DNA from 2 places in the Mycobacterium dioxanotrophicus genome. Region 2 is predicted to be linked to the other one. Evidence: predicted binding sites of a transcription regulator. Region 2 holds the regulator's gene; the other holds the start of a gene.
The links. The regulator LexA, encoded in region 2, represses DNA repair genes until DNA is damaged. The targets are predictions, from matches to a motif close to CGAACANNTGTTCG.

Region 1: a site for LexA is predicted at 5,680-5,693, ahead of BTO20_RS01605 (HNH endonuclease signature motif containing protein). Genes of this name have one in related genera too.

What each region holds. Positions count from the first base shown of each region.
Region 1 covers NZ_CP020809.1:356,951-364,272, reverse strand. The annotation lists gene BTO20_RS01635 (TetR/AcrR family transcriptional regulator) at 1-234, shown strand, start outside; gene BTO20_RS01630 (enoyl-CoA hydratase-related protein) at 231-890, shown strand; gene BTO20_RS01625 (hypothetical protein) at 928-1,233, opposite strand; gene BTO20_RS01620 (GNAT family N-acetyltransferase) at 1,340-2,008, opposite strand; gene BTO20_RS01615 (helix-turn-helix transcriptional regulator) at 2,480-3,640, shown strand; gene BTO20_RS01610 (class I SAM-dependent DNA methyltransferase) at 3,663-4,289, shown strand; gene BTO20_RS01605 (HNH endonuclease signature motif containing protein) at 4,290-5,675, opposite strand; gene BTO20_RS01600 (globin domain-containing protein) at 5,891-7,159, shown strand; gene BTO20_RS01595 (peroxynitrite isomerase) at 7,152-7,322, shown strand, end outside.
Region 2 covers NZ_CP020809.1:4,525,339-4,532,660, reverse strand. The annotation lists gene BTO20_RS22055 (acyl-CoA dehydrogenase family protein) at 1-516, shown strand, start outside; partial or broken gene BTO20_RS22050 (LGFP repeat-containing protein) at 685-2,914, shown strand; gene lexA (transcriptional repressor LexA) at 2,934-3,671, opposite strand; gene BTO20_RS22040 (LysM peptidoglycan-binding domain-containing protein) at 3,903-4,385, shown strand; gene nrdR (transcriptional regulator NrdR) at 4,546-4,998, shown strand; partial or broken gene BTO20_RS22030 (IS481 family transposase) at 5,007-5,995, opposite strand; gene BTO20_RS22025 (PhzF family phenazine biosynthesis protein) at 6,104-6,790, opposite strand; gene BTO20_RS22020 (alpha/beta fold hydrolase) at 6,843-7,322, opposite strand, start outside.

The DNA.
Region 1 (7,322 bases), 3.4 Mb from region 2:
ACACTGATGATCGAGCTGGCCGAAGCCGCGTGGGGCCGACGCGACCGCGCCGCCGTGGACACCGTCACCACCTGCATCGTCGATCTACCCACCGCTGTGCTGTTGCACCGCGACCGACTCGGCGATCCCACAGCACTGCGTCACCTGCGTGCCGCCGTGCAGGCCGTGCTCGAAATCGGCCCCAGCCCACTCGTCCGACGCAATAGCCCCACCGCAACGAAAGGTGCACCATGACAACCACTCTGGACTTCGACGGCGAGATCGCGGTTCTCGATCTCGGGGATGACGAGAACCGGTTCTCCCCGGAATTCCTCGACGAGGTCGACGCTCAGCTCGACCATGTGCTCGCCAAGGGAGCGCACGGCCTCGTGACGACGGCCGACAGCAAGTTCTACTCCAACGGCCTCGATCTGGATTGGCTTGGCGCACATAGTGATCAGGGCGCGTGGTATGTCGGGCGCGTCCAGGGCCTGTTGGCCCGGATGCTGACGTTCCCGCTGCCGACTGCAGCAGCGGTGGTCGGTCACGCCTTCGGGGCCGGAGCGATGCTGGCCATCGCACACGACTTCCGCGTCATGCGCGCCGACCGCGGCTTCTTCTGCTTCCCGGAAGTCGACATCCGGATCCCGTTCACGCCCGGGATGGCGGCGTTGATCCAAGCAAAGCTGACGCCACAGGCCGCCGTCGCGTCGATGACAACGGGTCGCCGCTTCGGTGGCCAGGATGCGCGGACACACGGACTGGTGGACGCCACCGCACCGGAAGGCGGGGTCACCGTGGCGGCCACCGATCTGTTGCGCCCGTTGCACGGTAAGGACCCCGGCACCCTCGGTGCCATCAAGGACGTCATGTTCGGCCCCGCCGCGCAGGCACTGAAAGCCGACAGCTGACCGGAGCCGAGCCGGTCAGCACATCGCCGGGTGGGGTCTAGTTACCCCACCCGCGTTGGCCGTCCCAGCCTCCGCAGATGCCGTTGAGGCAGCCATGGCCCCAGCCGCCCTGACCAGGGTTCCAGCCACCGCAGCCCTGCCAGCCGGGGCCGCTGTCGCAACCGCCCCCGCCACCGGCGTCACCCCCACCGACCGGGTCGGCAAGCACTACTTGATTCGTTCCGCTCGGGTCGGTCAATGAGGCCGGCGCATCAGCGAGGAGCATGGCCGTCGGTGCGGCGGCAATGGCCGCTGCGGCTCCCGCTACGAATACCGTTCCCGCGAGTTTTCGTATGGTTAGCATGACTCCATAGTCCTCCCCTGTGAGCTCGCTGCCAAGGAATCTGTGAGCACAGACACCCGCGTTGCGGCGAAAGCACAGGTCAGGAGCGTGGACTGAGAAAAACTTTTCAGGCTGGCGGGACAGCCCCCGGGGCCCGGACCACCATGGGAACGGCCGGGAAGTACGACGCCATCTCCGAGCGCGATTTGCGCAGCGCCGCAGTGCCATACCCGCGCTTACGGAAATCGGGGTGAATCCAAATCCGGACGTTCACCTCGCCCCCGCTGAGTTCGCCGAAGACCATTCCGACCTTCTCCGCGCCTTCGATCGCCACGAACCATGCGGCTTCGTCGGCATCCACCCGGGCCAGCGCCGACCGGATCTCGTCGTCGATATCGGCGGCAGGCGCGCCGGACCCGTCTCCGGAAGCCCCGACGTCGGCAGTGCGCGCCTCGAAGATGTCCCGGTCGGTAGCTGCAGAGAAGGACCTGAGCACAAGGGTCTCGCCGGAGCTCGCCGGACGTTCCTGTGCGGTGAACGTCAGCTGACTGTTCAGATCATCGAGTTCCGCGGCGATCTGTCGCCGCGATTCCTTGGTGATCCGGTCGAAGGACAACCCGACGACGGCATCGGCGGCGGTATGCGATGTGTTGAGCAATGTCGCAACAGCGTCGACCGCGGTCTTGCGGTCGTCGGCCTCCACGATCACATCAAGCAGTTCGTGTCGGCGGTTGAGTGCGTTGAGCAGAGCGTCAGCAATCTCACGCCGCGCGGCGGCCTTGTCGTGATCGGTCATGCAGGAAAGCCTAGAGCAGCTCAGTCCGGGCTGCGATGAGTTCACCGCGCCGCGACAAGGTGGGCGGGAACCTCACCGGTTGAAAACGACCGAACTGCATGTCATTCGGTTTGTTTGTATCCGGAAAGTTGTCTGCGGAAATTCATGGGTGATCCATTTCCCGCGACAACAGGGCAGACTCGAAATAGATGCGCCTCGACGCGCGGCCACGCGACTCATGGCGGGCATGATCGTGGCTGTCACGGGGCGGGTGTTCCGCCGGCCGTTCATGGAGCAGGTCGTTCATCATTTCCGCTGGTCGGTACGGAATCGTGAGGATCATGGCTACCCCCCTTCGCTGGCACTGTGTCGGGCAACTCCGCCGTGGCGTCACACTCGCCGGAGGATCATCAGAAAACCACCCCGAATATTCTTAGAGCATCGACCAAATGGATGATTTCGCATAGGATTTTCGGCAGCGCTGAAGAATTGATGACGAACGATGTCGGCTTCGCTGCACGAACGGGAACCCGCACCATGGTCACGCTCGAGGATTTCTCGCGACTCGTAGCGGGCATCTACGCCGCGGCCGCCGCTCCCGAGCGCTGGCAGTCCGCCATCGGCGACATTCACCGGACCATTGGTGGTAACGGCGGGGCGCTGGTGACCGCCGAGAACGCGATCTGGATCATCCAGAACGCCGTTCTCCCGGTCGGCGCCGTAGCAAGTTACACCGAGTACTACAGCCGGCTGGACTACCCGCTGACCGCGGTCGCGAACGGCCCCGTCGGGGTCATTCGCACCGGGGCGGAACTCATTACAGTTCAACGCCATTCAGAGTTCTATACCGACTGGATGCATCCCAACGGTCTGGAAGACGGTCTGCTGGTGCGGCTCAGCGCGGGCGCGCGGCCAAGCTGCTTCATATTGCACACCTCTGTGGTTTCCGAGCCCTTCGACAGTGTCGAGCGGGTTCAGGTTTTCGGCGGTCTCATCCGGCATCTGCAACAAGCGCTGCGCACCCAGCACCACATCGATGGCTTGACGCATACCGGCGCAGATCTGTCCGCCGCATTGGACACCGTGGGAAACGGCATCCTGGTGATCGGAGCCGACCGCCGGGTGCTGAGCCTCAACGGCGCCGCCGAACAGATCGTGCGGGTTGGTGACGGGCTGTCCCTCATCCAGGGACACCTCACCGCCGCCAGCCGTCACGCCGAACAGGCGTTGGGGCTTGCGCTCTACGCCGCGCTCGACGGCGACGCCAACGGTATCCGGCACGGAAACTCATTGATCTGCGAGCGCCCGTCAGGAGCAAGGTCTTTCGTCATTCACGTGCTACCACTGCACACTCTGGAAGAGCCGGGACGGCCACGGGCGATGGTCGTGCTCATCAATCCCGCCCGCGAACCGGAACCCAGCGCCGCGCTTCTTCAGCAACTGTTCCACCTCACCCGAACCGAGGCAGACATCGCGTTGCGAGTGTCGCGCGGCGCCGACCCCAAAACGGTCGCAGAGGAGCTTGCCGTCTCCCTGCCGACTGTGCGGACTCATCTCCGTCGGGTCTTCGACAAGACCGGGACACACCGGCAGGCAGACCTGGTGCGACTGATACTCACGCTGCACCCGTTCACCTCCGTGCCCGAGTCGTGATGGGCAGGCTACTGTCGGAACAGTGTTCGACCAGTACGAGCTGATCGCCGCCGAGTACGCGCAACACTTCACCGACGAGTTCGACGTCAGACCGTTCGACCGCTGCCTGGTGCAGTCGTTCGCCGAACTGGTACTGCGATCGGGCGGCCAAACCGCGCTGGACGTGGGTTGCGGTCCGGGCCAAGCCGCCGCCGAACTCACCCGATTGGGCCTCAGTACCGAGGGTATCGACGGGTCACCTGCCATGATTTCCATTGCCCGCGAGCGGTATCCGCAAGGTCGGTTCCAGGTGGCTGACATGCGCGAGTTGCCGTATCCCGACGGTACTTTCTCTGCGGTGTCTGCGTGGTATTCGATCATTCATACCCCAGCCGATGAGCTTGCGGACCTATTCGCGGAGTTCCGCCGGGTCGTCACCGACCCGGGCTGGTTACTTCTTGGATTCCAAACCGGCTCCCCTCCTTTGTCTTTCGACGAGGCGTTCGGGCATGCGGTCTCGATGACCTTCCTACGGCACGACACAGCCGTCGTGCGCGACGCATTGGCCGCCGCCGGGTTCACCGGGTATGCCACAGCCACCCGTGAGCGCCAACCGCAGCTCAAGGAGACAGCCGACCAGGCATTCGTCATCGCCGCGGTCACTGCCTGATCACGTTCCCGGACAGTCTGTTTCGTCGTCGTCTTGGTTGTCGGTGAAGTAGTGCTGGGGGTGGTGGTAGGTGTTGATGCGGGATTGGCCGGTGTCGAGCAGGGCCGGTGGGATCCATTCGCAGCGGCCGTTGGTGTTGATGTGGGTGGTCCATTTGCCGGGGCCGACGAGGCGTTGATGGGGCCCGCAGCCCAGGGTGAGGTCGGTGATGTCGGTCAGGCCGCCGTGGGCGAAGTCTTGGGTGGCGTGGTGGGCCTGGCTGCGGTTGCCCGCGGCGGTGCAGCCCGGGCAGGTGCAGCCACGGTCGCGGGCGAACAGCATCAACCGTTGCCCTGGTGTGGCGAGGCGTTTGGTGCGGCCCAGGTAGAGCGGCACGTTGGCATGTGTGTCGAACACGGCCAGGTAGTGATGGGCATGCGCCGCGAGCCGGATGAGGTCGCCGATGGGCAGTTTGGTGCCGGTGGCGGTGACCGCTATCCCGGCGCCGGCTTGGAGTTCCTGCAGGGTGGTGGTGACCACGATGGACACCGGTAGCCCGTTGTGCTGACCGAGTTCGCCGGACATCAATGCGTGGCGGCCCAGGGTGAGCAGGGCGTCGTGGGTGCGTTGCCGGGCGGTGCGGGTGTCGGTGTCGATCTGTTCTTGGCTGGGGGTGCCAGAGGTACACGGGGTCGGGTCGTCGGGGTTGCACATGCCTGGGGCGGCCCATTTGCCGGTGATGGCATCGAGGGTGGCGCCCAGCTCGGCGGTGACCCGGCCGCGGATGGTGCGGGTGCCGTCGGGTTCCTGCGGGCCCAGCACGATGCCGCGGGAGCGGGCGGCCAGGTCCTCGATGGGTTCCTCGCCGTCCTGGTTGAGCAGGTACAACGCTTCGGCGATGGCGTGGTGCAGCACATCGGGGCAGTTGCTCGCGGCGACGGCGACCAGTTTTTCCTCCATCTGCTGCCGGCGCTGGGCATCGACCCAGCCGGGGCAGTGGGCGAAGAACGTCTCCAATTCCTCGATGTGGTCCTGGGTCAGCCAGCCGCCGGCTTGGGCGGCGGCGGTGGCGGCTCGGCGTGCCGGGACGGGTTCGCCGGTCAGGGTGTGGCGTGGTCCGAGGTTGATCGCGTCGCGGAAGCGGCGGCGGGCCTCCTTGTGGGAGATGCGTAGCCGGATGCGCAGGGCTTCGGGCCAGGATTTCGTCCCGATCTGCGCGGGGGTGGTCTGCTCGGCCAGGGCGGTGATGGCGGCGTGTTCGGCGGTGGGCAGCAGGTTGTGTGCATCCTGGATTCCCGAGCACACGTCGAGAAGCTCGGCCGGTGACAGTGACCCGAACGGCAGCTCCCGCACCCCCTCGACCGCGGTGCGTAACGCGGCGAGCGCGGCGGCGACCTGCTCCTCCATGCTTCGAACATACATTCGACCCCCGACAAGAACCCACGCGTTGTGACCCCTGGGGCCACATTGACCAAAGTTGTTGGCGCTCAATCGATGGCAGTCGGTCGCTAGGGCCAAGGATCCCGTCGCCATGGGCCAAAAGACCCTATCCGGCCTGCTTCGCCGTCGATAACTTTTCACCAGCCCGCCGCCCGATCCGAAGGGACCCGATCGTGAGCACCATGACCCCCACCTCGCTGCTGTCACCGGCGAGCCTCGACGTGGTGCGGGCGACCGCACCCGTCGTCGCGGCGCATGCCGATGCCATCACCGCACGCTTCTACCCGCGCATGTTCGCCGCCCACCCCGAGCTGCTGCGGGTGTTCAACCAAGGCAACCAGGCCACCGGGGAGCAGAGCAAGGCGCTGGCCGGGTCGGTCGTCGCGTACGCGGTGCAGTTGATCGATCCTGATGCCCCGCCCTTCGACCATGTCATTCGCCGAATCGCCTACAAGCATGTCTCACTCGGGATTCGTCCCGAGCAGTACACGATCGTCGGGGAACACCTACTCGCTGCCGTCGGCGAGGTCCTCGGCGACGCCGTCACCCCGGAAATCGCCGCCGCCTGGAGCGAGGTGTACTGGCTGTTCGCCCTCCAGTTGGTCGCCGAGGAAGCCCGGCTGTACCAGGAGGCCGACATCGACCCGCGCCGGCCGACCCGCCAGTACCGGGTGGTCCGCCGGATCGAGGAGACCGCCGACGTCATCTCCCTCGTGCTGGAGCCGGTCGATGGCGGGAAACTACCCGACATCGCCCCCGGCCAGTACGTCTCGGTGTTCGTCGACCTGCCCGATGGCTCTCGCCAACCTCGTCAGTACACGGTCTCATCCACAGCTGTGCACACCCGGCTGCAGATCACCATCCGGCGGGTTCGGGGCACCAACGGCGCACCCGACGGCATGGTTTCCAGCTATCTGCACGACCAGGTGAAGGTCGGCGATGTCCTGGAGCTCAGCGCACCCGCGGGCGATTTCGTCGTCACCCCCACCGACGGGCCTCTGCTGTTGGCGAGCGCCGGTGCGGGTATCACCACGGTGCTGCCGATCGTCGAGCACATCGCTCGCAACCAGCCGCAGCGCAAGGTGGTCGTCGCGCACGCCGACCGCCGCGCCCAGGACCACGCGCTGCGGGACACCGTGCTGCACCTGGGCCGCGAGCTCGACGATTTCACCGCGTACGCGTGGTACGAGACCGTCGATGACGGTGACACTCGGTCACGGCAGGGGTACATGGACTTGACCGACGTGCCGCTGCCGAACGACGTGCAGGTGTTCACCTGCGGTCCGCTGCCGTTCATGCGGCACGTCAGGACGACGCTGCTGGAGCGTGGCGTACCTGCGACGCGGATCCGCTACGAAGTCTTCGGTCCGGATCTGTGGGCTGCGCAGAGCGCATCCGACGCCTCATCGGATACGACAGCCGGCGGTCCGTACGCTGGCGACCGTGGTTGATCTGCATCCCGACATCGCGGCCTTGGCTCCGCTGCTGGGCACCTGGTCGGGGCCAGGTGCCGGCGAGTACCCGACCATCGAGTCGTTCGACTACGCCGAGGAGATCACCTTCGGCCACGTCGGTAAGCCGTTCCTGGCCTACGGGCAACGCACCAAGGCACGT
Region 2 (7,322 bases):
ACCGCCGAGCTGTCGTTCACCGACGTGAAGGTTCCGGTCGAGAACCTGCTCGGCGAGGAGGGGCAGGGCTTCGTCTACCTGATGCAGAATCTGCCGCAGGAGCGCATCTCGATCGCCATCATGGCCGCCGCAGCCATGGAGACGGTGCTCGAACAGACGCTGCAGTACGCCAAGGAGCGCAAGGCGTTCGGCAGGCCGATCGGCAGTTTCCAGAACAGCCGGTTTCTGCTGGCCGAGCTGGCCACCGAGGCCACCGTCGTGCGGATGATGGTCGACGAATTCGTGCGGTTGCACCTCAACGAGAAGCTGACGGTCGAACAGGCGGCGATGGCCAAGTGGTACTCGACCGAAAAGCAGGTCAGCCTCATCGACCGGTGTCTTCAGCTGCACGGCGGCTACGGATACATGCGTGAATACCCGATCGCGCGGGCCTACCTGGACGCCCGGGTGCAGACCATCTACGGCGGCACCACCGAGATCATGAAGGAGATCATCGGTCGTAGTCTGGGGGTCTGACCCGGTCGGGACTATCCGAAAACGCCGGTGCGCAGCCCGCTGAACGGTTGAATCGCAGGGTTTTTTGACCCGCGATCGGCGATGTTCCTTGGTTATCGCCGCCGACTAAAGCAGAGTTGTCGGGCGGGATACATTCTTCGGAACTTTGCCGAACAGCGGGGAGGATGCATGACGAGGCCGGGAACAAGGCTGAACGGGGCCGTTCGGCGGGTGACGGCCGGTCTGTTCGCAGTGGCCGTCGCCGGCCTGTTGGCGCCGGTGGCGGCGGCGAGCCCCGAATCCGATGCGGGTGCCGCCATCTCCGCGGCCTGGGATGCCAGCGGTGGGGACGGCGGACCGCTGGGGGCGCGCAACGGCGATGTCTACGCCGCCGGCTCGGGGTTCGGGCAGAACTTCGCCACCGGAAAGATCTTCTTCACCCCCCGCGACGGGTGCGCACTACGTGACGGGCGCCATCCTCGAGAAGTACGAGGCGCTCGGCGGCCCCGCCGACAGCGATCTCGGATTCCCCACCATCGACGAAGGTGCCGGACGTGCGCCGGACAGCCGCAATTCGACCTTCAGCGCATCCGACAAACCGGTCATCTTCTGGACCCCGACGACCGGGGCGCACGTAGTTCGCGGCGCGATCAACGCGGGGTGGGACAAGCTCGGCGGATCCGCAGGGGTGCTGGGCGTGCCCTCCGAGGACGAGGCCTACCGCGGCGACGTCGTCTCGCAGAAGTTCACCGGCGGTGAGCTGTCCTGGAACCCCAAGACCAAGGAGTTCACCACCGATCCACCGGATCTGGCAGGCCAACTCAGCGGTCTGACCGTTGCCGACGACCCGACCACCGCCATCAGCGCGGCGCACCGCGCCGAAGGCGGCGATATGGGGCCGCTGGGCGCCAAGGACGGTGACCAGTACCCGATCGGTGCCGACGGCGTCGGGCAGAAGTACGCGCACGGCGCGATCTTCTACACCCCCGCCACCGGGGCGGCCGCGATCAGTGGCCAGCTGCTGGAGAAATACCAGAGTGTCGGCGGCCCCGAGGGTGATCTGGGCTTTCCCACCAGCAGCGAAGCCGACGGTGGGTTCGCGCAGAACAGTCGGACCGTGAGCTTCGCGGCGTCCGACAAGCCCGTCATCTTCTTGACCCCCGACTACGGCGCCGTGATCGTGCGCGGTGCCATGAACGCGGCGTGGCAGAAGCTCGGCGCTGGCCACGGTGATCTCGGCGCGCCGATGTCGGATCAGACCGAGAACGGCAGCGTGATCACGCAGAAGTTCAGCGGGGGAGCGATCTCCTGGGACCGTTCGGACAACACCTTCACCACAGAGCCGCCGAACCTGGCGTCGTCGCTGGCCGGCCTGGAGATCCCCGGGCTGGACGCCAATCAGCCTCACGGGACTCCGCAGGCGTCGCCGTCGGAGCCGAGCAAGCCGTTCGCCTGGCACTGGAACTGGTGGTGGCTGCTCGCGGTGATCCCGGTCGTCTTGCTGGCCGGCCTGATCGTCGGCGCCGCACTGTGGCACCGGCGTCGCGGTCGGGGCGACGACGACTTCGACCACGACGGATTCGAGGACGACGACCACTACGGCTCCGACTACGACGATGCCCGCTATGACGACGGGCACGACGATGACGACGCGCCGCACGATGAAGGCCACTACGACCAGGTCGGTTACCAGCAGGGCCGCTATCAGGCGCACGACTACGACGAGGCCCAGGCACCGACGCAGCATGTCGACGAGTCGAATCCGTTCGAACCGGCCGGGTACGGGGCAGCCGAGGCGGGCACGGCGCGGTTCGCAGGGTCTTACGAGTCCGCAACGCCGGCCGCGGCATACACCCCGGCAGCCTCGCCGTACGACGACCCGACCGACATCGCGATGCCCGTGAGCCAGTGGGCTTCCCCCGGCGGGGTGGACCCCATCGGTGACGTCGATGATGACGAACCGCCGGAAGAGGCCGTCGAGCTGCTCAGCGGCCACGACGATGACGAGGACGACCTCGACGAGCAGGACGACACCGATGCCGCCGATGCCGCCGCCGACGTCGCCGAGGAGCCGCGCGAGCACACCGCGACGCCGGTGGATCCCGACTTCGACTCCGACAACGTCGACACCGCGCCGACGCCCATCCCGACGCTGATACCGCGGATCGATCCTGACGCAGAGACCCACAGTGGGCGGCACGCGGCGATCGAACTGGACGAGCCGGTGGCCAGCGCCACGGCGCTGCACCTGCCGCTGGACGATCCTCAGCGGGCACCGCAGGGTTACCCCATCAAGGCGGACACCAAGTCGGGCATGTACTGGTCACCCGACAGTCGTCAATACGACGATGCGGTTGCCGAGATCTGGTTCGCCAGCGAGGAGTTCGCCCGGACGAATGGATTCGTCCGGGCCGAGTGAGACGCGCCTCGAACGGGGTCTAGATCTTGCGGATGACGGTGACGACCTTGCCGAGCACGGCGGCGTCGTTGCCGGGGATCGGGTCGTAGGCCGGATTGTGCGGCATGAGCCATACCTGGCCGCGGGTCCGCTTGAACGTCTTGACCGTCGCTTCGCCGTCGATCATCGCCGCCACGATGTCGCCGTTGTCGGCGACGTTCTGCTGCCGCACGACCACCCAGTCGCCGTCGCAGATCGCGGCATCGACCATGGAGTCGCCGACCACCTTGAGCAAGAACAGCGAGCCTTCGCCCACAAGCTCGCGCGGCAGCGGGAAGACATCCTCGACCGCCTGCTCGGCGAGGATCGGGCCGCCCGCGGCGATACGACCGAGCACAGGGACGAAAGTGGGCTCGGGCAGCGCATCGGACCCGGCCACGTCGGTGGTCACCACCGGCGTCACCACGGGATCGTCGGCTGCCCGCACATCGACCGCACGCGGCCGGTTGGGGTCACGCCGTAGGTAGCCCTTGCGCTCGAGCGTGCGCAATTGATGCGCGACCGACGACGTCGAGGTCAGGCCGACCGCGTCGCCGATCTCACGGATGCTCGGCGGGTAGCCGCGACTGGTGACCGACGCCCGGATCACCTCGAGGATGGTCCGCTGCCGTTCGGTGAGGCTGCTGTCGGGACTGCGGCGCCGACTGGTGCCGTCGGTGTCGGCCGGGGTGTCGCCGCGCACGTGAGGAGCAGAAGTGTCGGTGCTCTCGTCGCTCATGGCGCCGAATCTAGTCGCTGTACGCGCAATGATCAAACATGTGTTCGAGGCGTGTCGTCCCCGGGCGACCCCAGGGCCGGGCCGGGGTGCGGATGTCAATCGCCTCAACCGAACTTGTCGGTACCCCGGTCTATCTTTTGGCAACAGTTCGATCACACGTTCTATCGTTCGAACACCTGATCGATTATATTCGAACACAGAAGCGAACGCCCGGACTTGAAAGGCAGTCAGATGGCCATCCTCCACATTCCCGCCGAGACCCGCGCAGCTGTGTTGGCGAGCCGGCCCGCTCCGCTGCCCCAGCGTGATGCCCGTCCCGTTCGCAGGCCTCGGTCGGTGGGCCGGCCAGCTCCGATGCGTCCTGGTGGGGCGGCCCTGCGGTACCGGGGTACCGGGGTGCTGATGTCACGGGCGTCGCATCGCCGCAAGCCCATCACGCCCGTGACCACAGTCCTGTTGGCGCTGGTGGCCGCCGGGATCACCGTATGGCTGGGCCTGGTGGCGCAGATGGGCGGTGTGGTCGGGACCGCCGCACCGACACCCGACGAGTTGGCCGTCGTGCAGGTGCGCAGCGGTGAGTCCCTGCAGCAGGTGGCCCGGCGGGTGGCTCCCGATGCACCGGTCGCCGAGGTCGTGCAGCAGATCCGCGATCTGAACCAGCTCAAGTCCGTCGCCGTGGATGCGGGTCAGACGCTGATCGCACCTGTCGGCTGACCGTGCCATGAGCGGCGAAACGGCTTGGTGTGCAACGGCACTCGCCGGATGTCCGGCGAAGTACGTGCCATTGGACCCGGCGTGGGCAGTACCGCCGGCGGCGCAGGTAGGCTCAAGGGCGCTCGAACTTGTGGTCTGGCGGAATGACGAAGGAGCGGTGATGCACTGTCCCTTCTGCCGTCATCCCGATTCGCGGGTGGTCGATTCGCGAGAAACCGACGAGGGGCAGGCCATTCGGCGTCGGCGTTCGTGCCCCGAATGCGGCCGCCGATTCACCACGGTAGAGACTGCCGTGCTGGCGGTCGTCAAACGCAGTGGCGTCACGGAGCCGTTCAGCCGGGAGAAGGTCGTGCGGGGCGTGCGGCGCGCCTGCCAGGGCAGGCAGGTCGACGACGACGCGCTGAACCTGCTGGCACAGAAGGTCGAGGATGCGGTGCGGGGCCTCGGCACACCGGAGATCCCCAGCCATGAGGTGGGCCTGGCAATCCTCGGGCCGTTGCGCGAACTCGACGAGGTCGCCTATCTGCGGTTCGCCTCGGTGTACCGGTCGTTCACGTCGGCCGATGATTTCGAGCGGGAGATCGAGGCGCTGCGCGCCCATCGGTCTGGCTGACCGGGTCGCTAGTTGTACTGACCTGAGAGGTTAGGCACGCGGCTGGCAGGTGGTTGACCCTTGAGTGCTGTGTGGCCGCGGTGGTGATTGTAGTTGTGTAGCCATCGCGGGTACTCGGCGCAGCGGTCGGTGTCGCTGGTGTAGAGCCGGGCGTAGGCCCATTCGTCGGCCAGGGTGCGGTGGAAACGTTCCACTTTGCCATTGGTTTGTGGCCGGTAGGGGCGGGTGCGCCGGTGCTCGATGTCACCCAGGGCATCGCGAAATTTGTGCGACCGATAGCAGGACCCGTTGTCGGTCAACACTTTCCGCACCGTAAAGCCGCAATGATTGAACCAGGCGTTGGCCCGCAGCCAGAACGCTGCGGCCGTCTCTTTGCGTTCGTCTGCCAGTAGTTCGGAGTAGGCCAGCCGTGAGTGCGCATCGATGGCGGTGTGCAAGAAGTGATACCCCCGCACCGGATTGCCGTACTTGCTGGTCTGCCCTGAACTCTTGTCGGCCTGCCTGTTGCGGCCACCGATAGGTTTTCCCAACATCCGCCAGCCGCCTCCGTCCGGGATCTTGCCCAGCTTCTTGACATCGACATGCACGAGATCGCCGCAGGCCGCGGATTCCATCCGGCGGATGACCCGCCCGGTCGGGCGGTCGAGCCAGCGCAGTTTGGCCAGGCCGTACCGGGTCAGCACGCGGTGCACCGTCGAGGGATGCAACCTCAGCAGATAACCGATACGCGCAGGCCCCAACGCCGGATGACCCGGACTTTGATGATGCGCCGCTCAGTTCGGGTGGGTGTTCTCTTGGGGCTGTGGTGAGGCCGTGAGCTGCGATCAGCCATGCCGGCATCACCGAGTTCGCGGTACCGCCCGGCCCAGCGAGCTGCGGTGCTCACCGAGACCTGGAACCGCTCGGCAGCCCGCCGCAGCGGCCAACCGTCCTCAACAATGCACCGAGCTAGGCGCAGACGTCCGGTTTCTGACAACGGGGCATTACGGTGGGACATGAAGACCTCCGGAGTGAGTTGGTGCGTTCCTCGACAGCTCGCACTTCACTCGGAGGTCTTCGTCATGTCACTACGCCACGCCGTACCTAACGTCGGTGGTCAGTACAGCTAGTCCAGTTGCGTGCTGCCGTCGTTGACCACCCGGCCCGCCACCCGAACCCAACCCTCAGGGCTCCAGCGCGTGTGAATCACCGACCCTTTGCCCTGGATGATTTTCAGATCCCGGCTGAGATAGTCGGTCATCCGGACGGCCGCTGCGCCGGTGGCCTCGTCCTCGGGAATACCCAGGTGCGGAGCGAACATCCGTGACCGCATGATGCCCTGATCCTGGTCGATCCACGTCCACAGGTAGTTCTCGACGTCGTCGGAGAAGTCGTCGGGTTGGGCGGCCATGAGTTCGTCGGTCGACGACAGGTCGTGGATGGCGAACTCGGGCGCCCATTCGGAGCGCGCGCTCACCGCAGCCAGGTCACCGTCGTATTCGACCTGCACAATGCCTGCCGGCACGTGCAGGGTCTTGACCGGCTTCCCGGTTTCGCGCAGCCACCACGATGCGCCGACGGTGGGGTGGCCGGCAAATGCCATCTCCGCCGCCGGCGTGTAGATCCTGGCCTGCGCCGACGTGCCGCCCGGCGGTGGTACGTCGATGAAAATGGTTTCGCTGTAACCTAATTCGGTGGCGATGCGCTGCCGGTCGGCCGGATCCACGGTGCTGTTGTCGACCACGCCCAGCGGGTTGCCGAACTTGCCGTCGGAATCGGTGAACACGCGCAGGACGGTCACATCAATGGCCATAAGCCGATGCTACGTGGCAGCGATCACCGATGGGCTGATCCCCGGGCCGGGGCTACGTCGCGCTGCGTTCGTCGGCACCCATCGCATCGAGCACCGCGACCTGGGTGTCCAGCGGCCCGGAGATCGTGGCCTCGCTGATTCCTGAGCGCAGCAGATTTCGCAGCAGTTCCTGGTCGTAGACGGCAGGCTCGGTGGAGTCGATGAACCGTTCGACGACCTCGACGAAGCGGTCGGGGTCGTCGTGGAACGGAAAATGCCCGGACCCCTCGAAGATCTCGAGCTGGGAACCGGGCATTGCCGCGTGTGCCATGAGTGCGTGACTGACCGGGATCACCGAGTCCGAAGCGCCCCAGATGAGTTGCACGGGAACGGATTCGGTCAGATAACAGCGGTCCAGCATGGTGACGACCTGGCCTCGCCAGTCCACCACGGCGCGCAGGGTGCGGGCGAAAGCCGACGACGCGGTGGGTTCGGGCAGATCGGCCAGGATGCGCAGCATGTCCGGGATGTCCCGGCCGACTCCCGTGGAGCC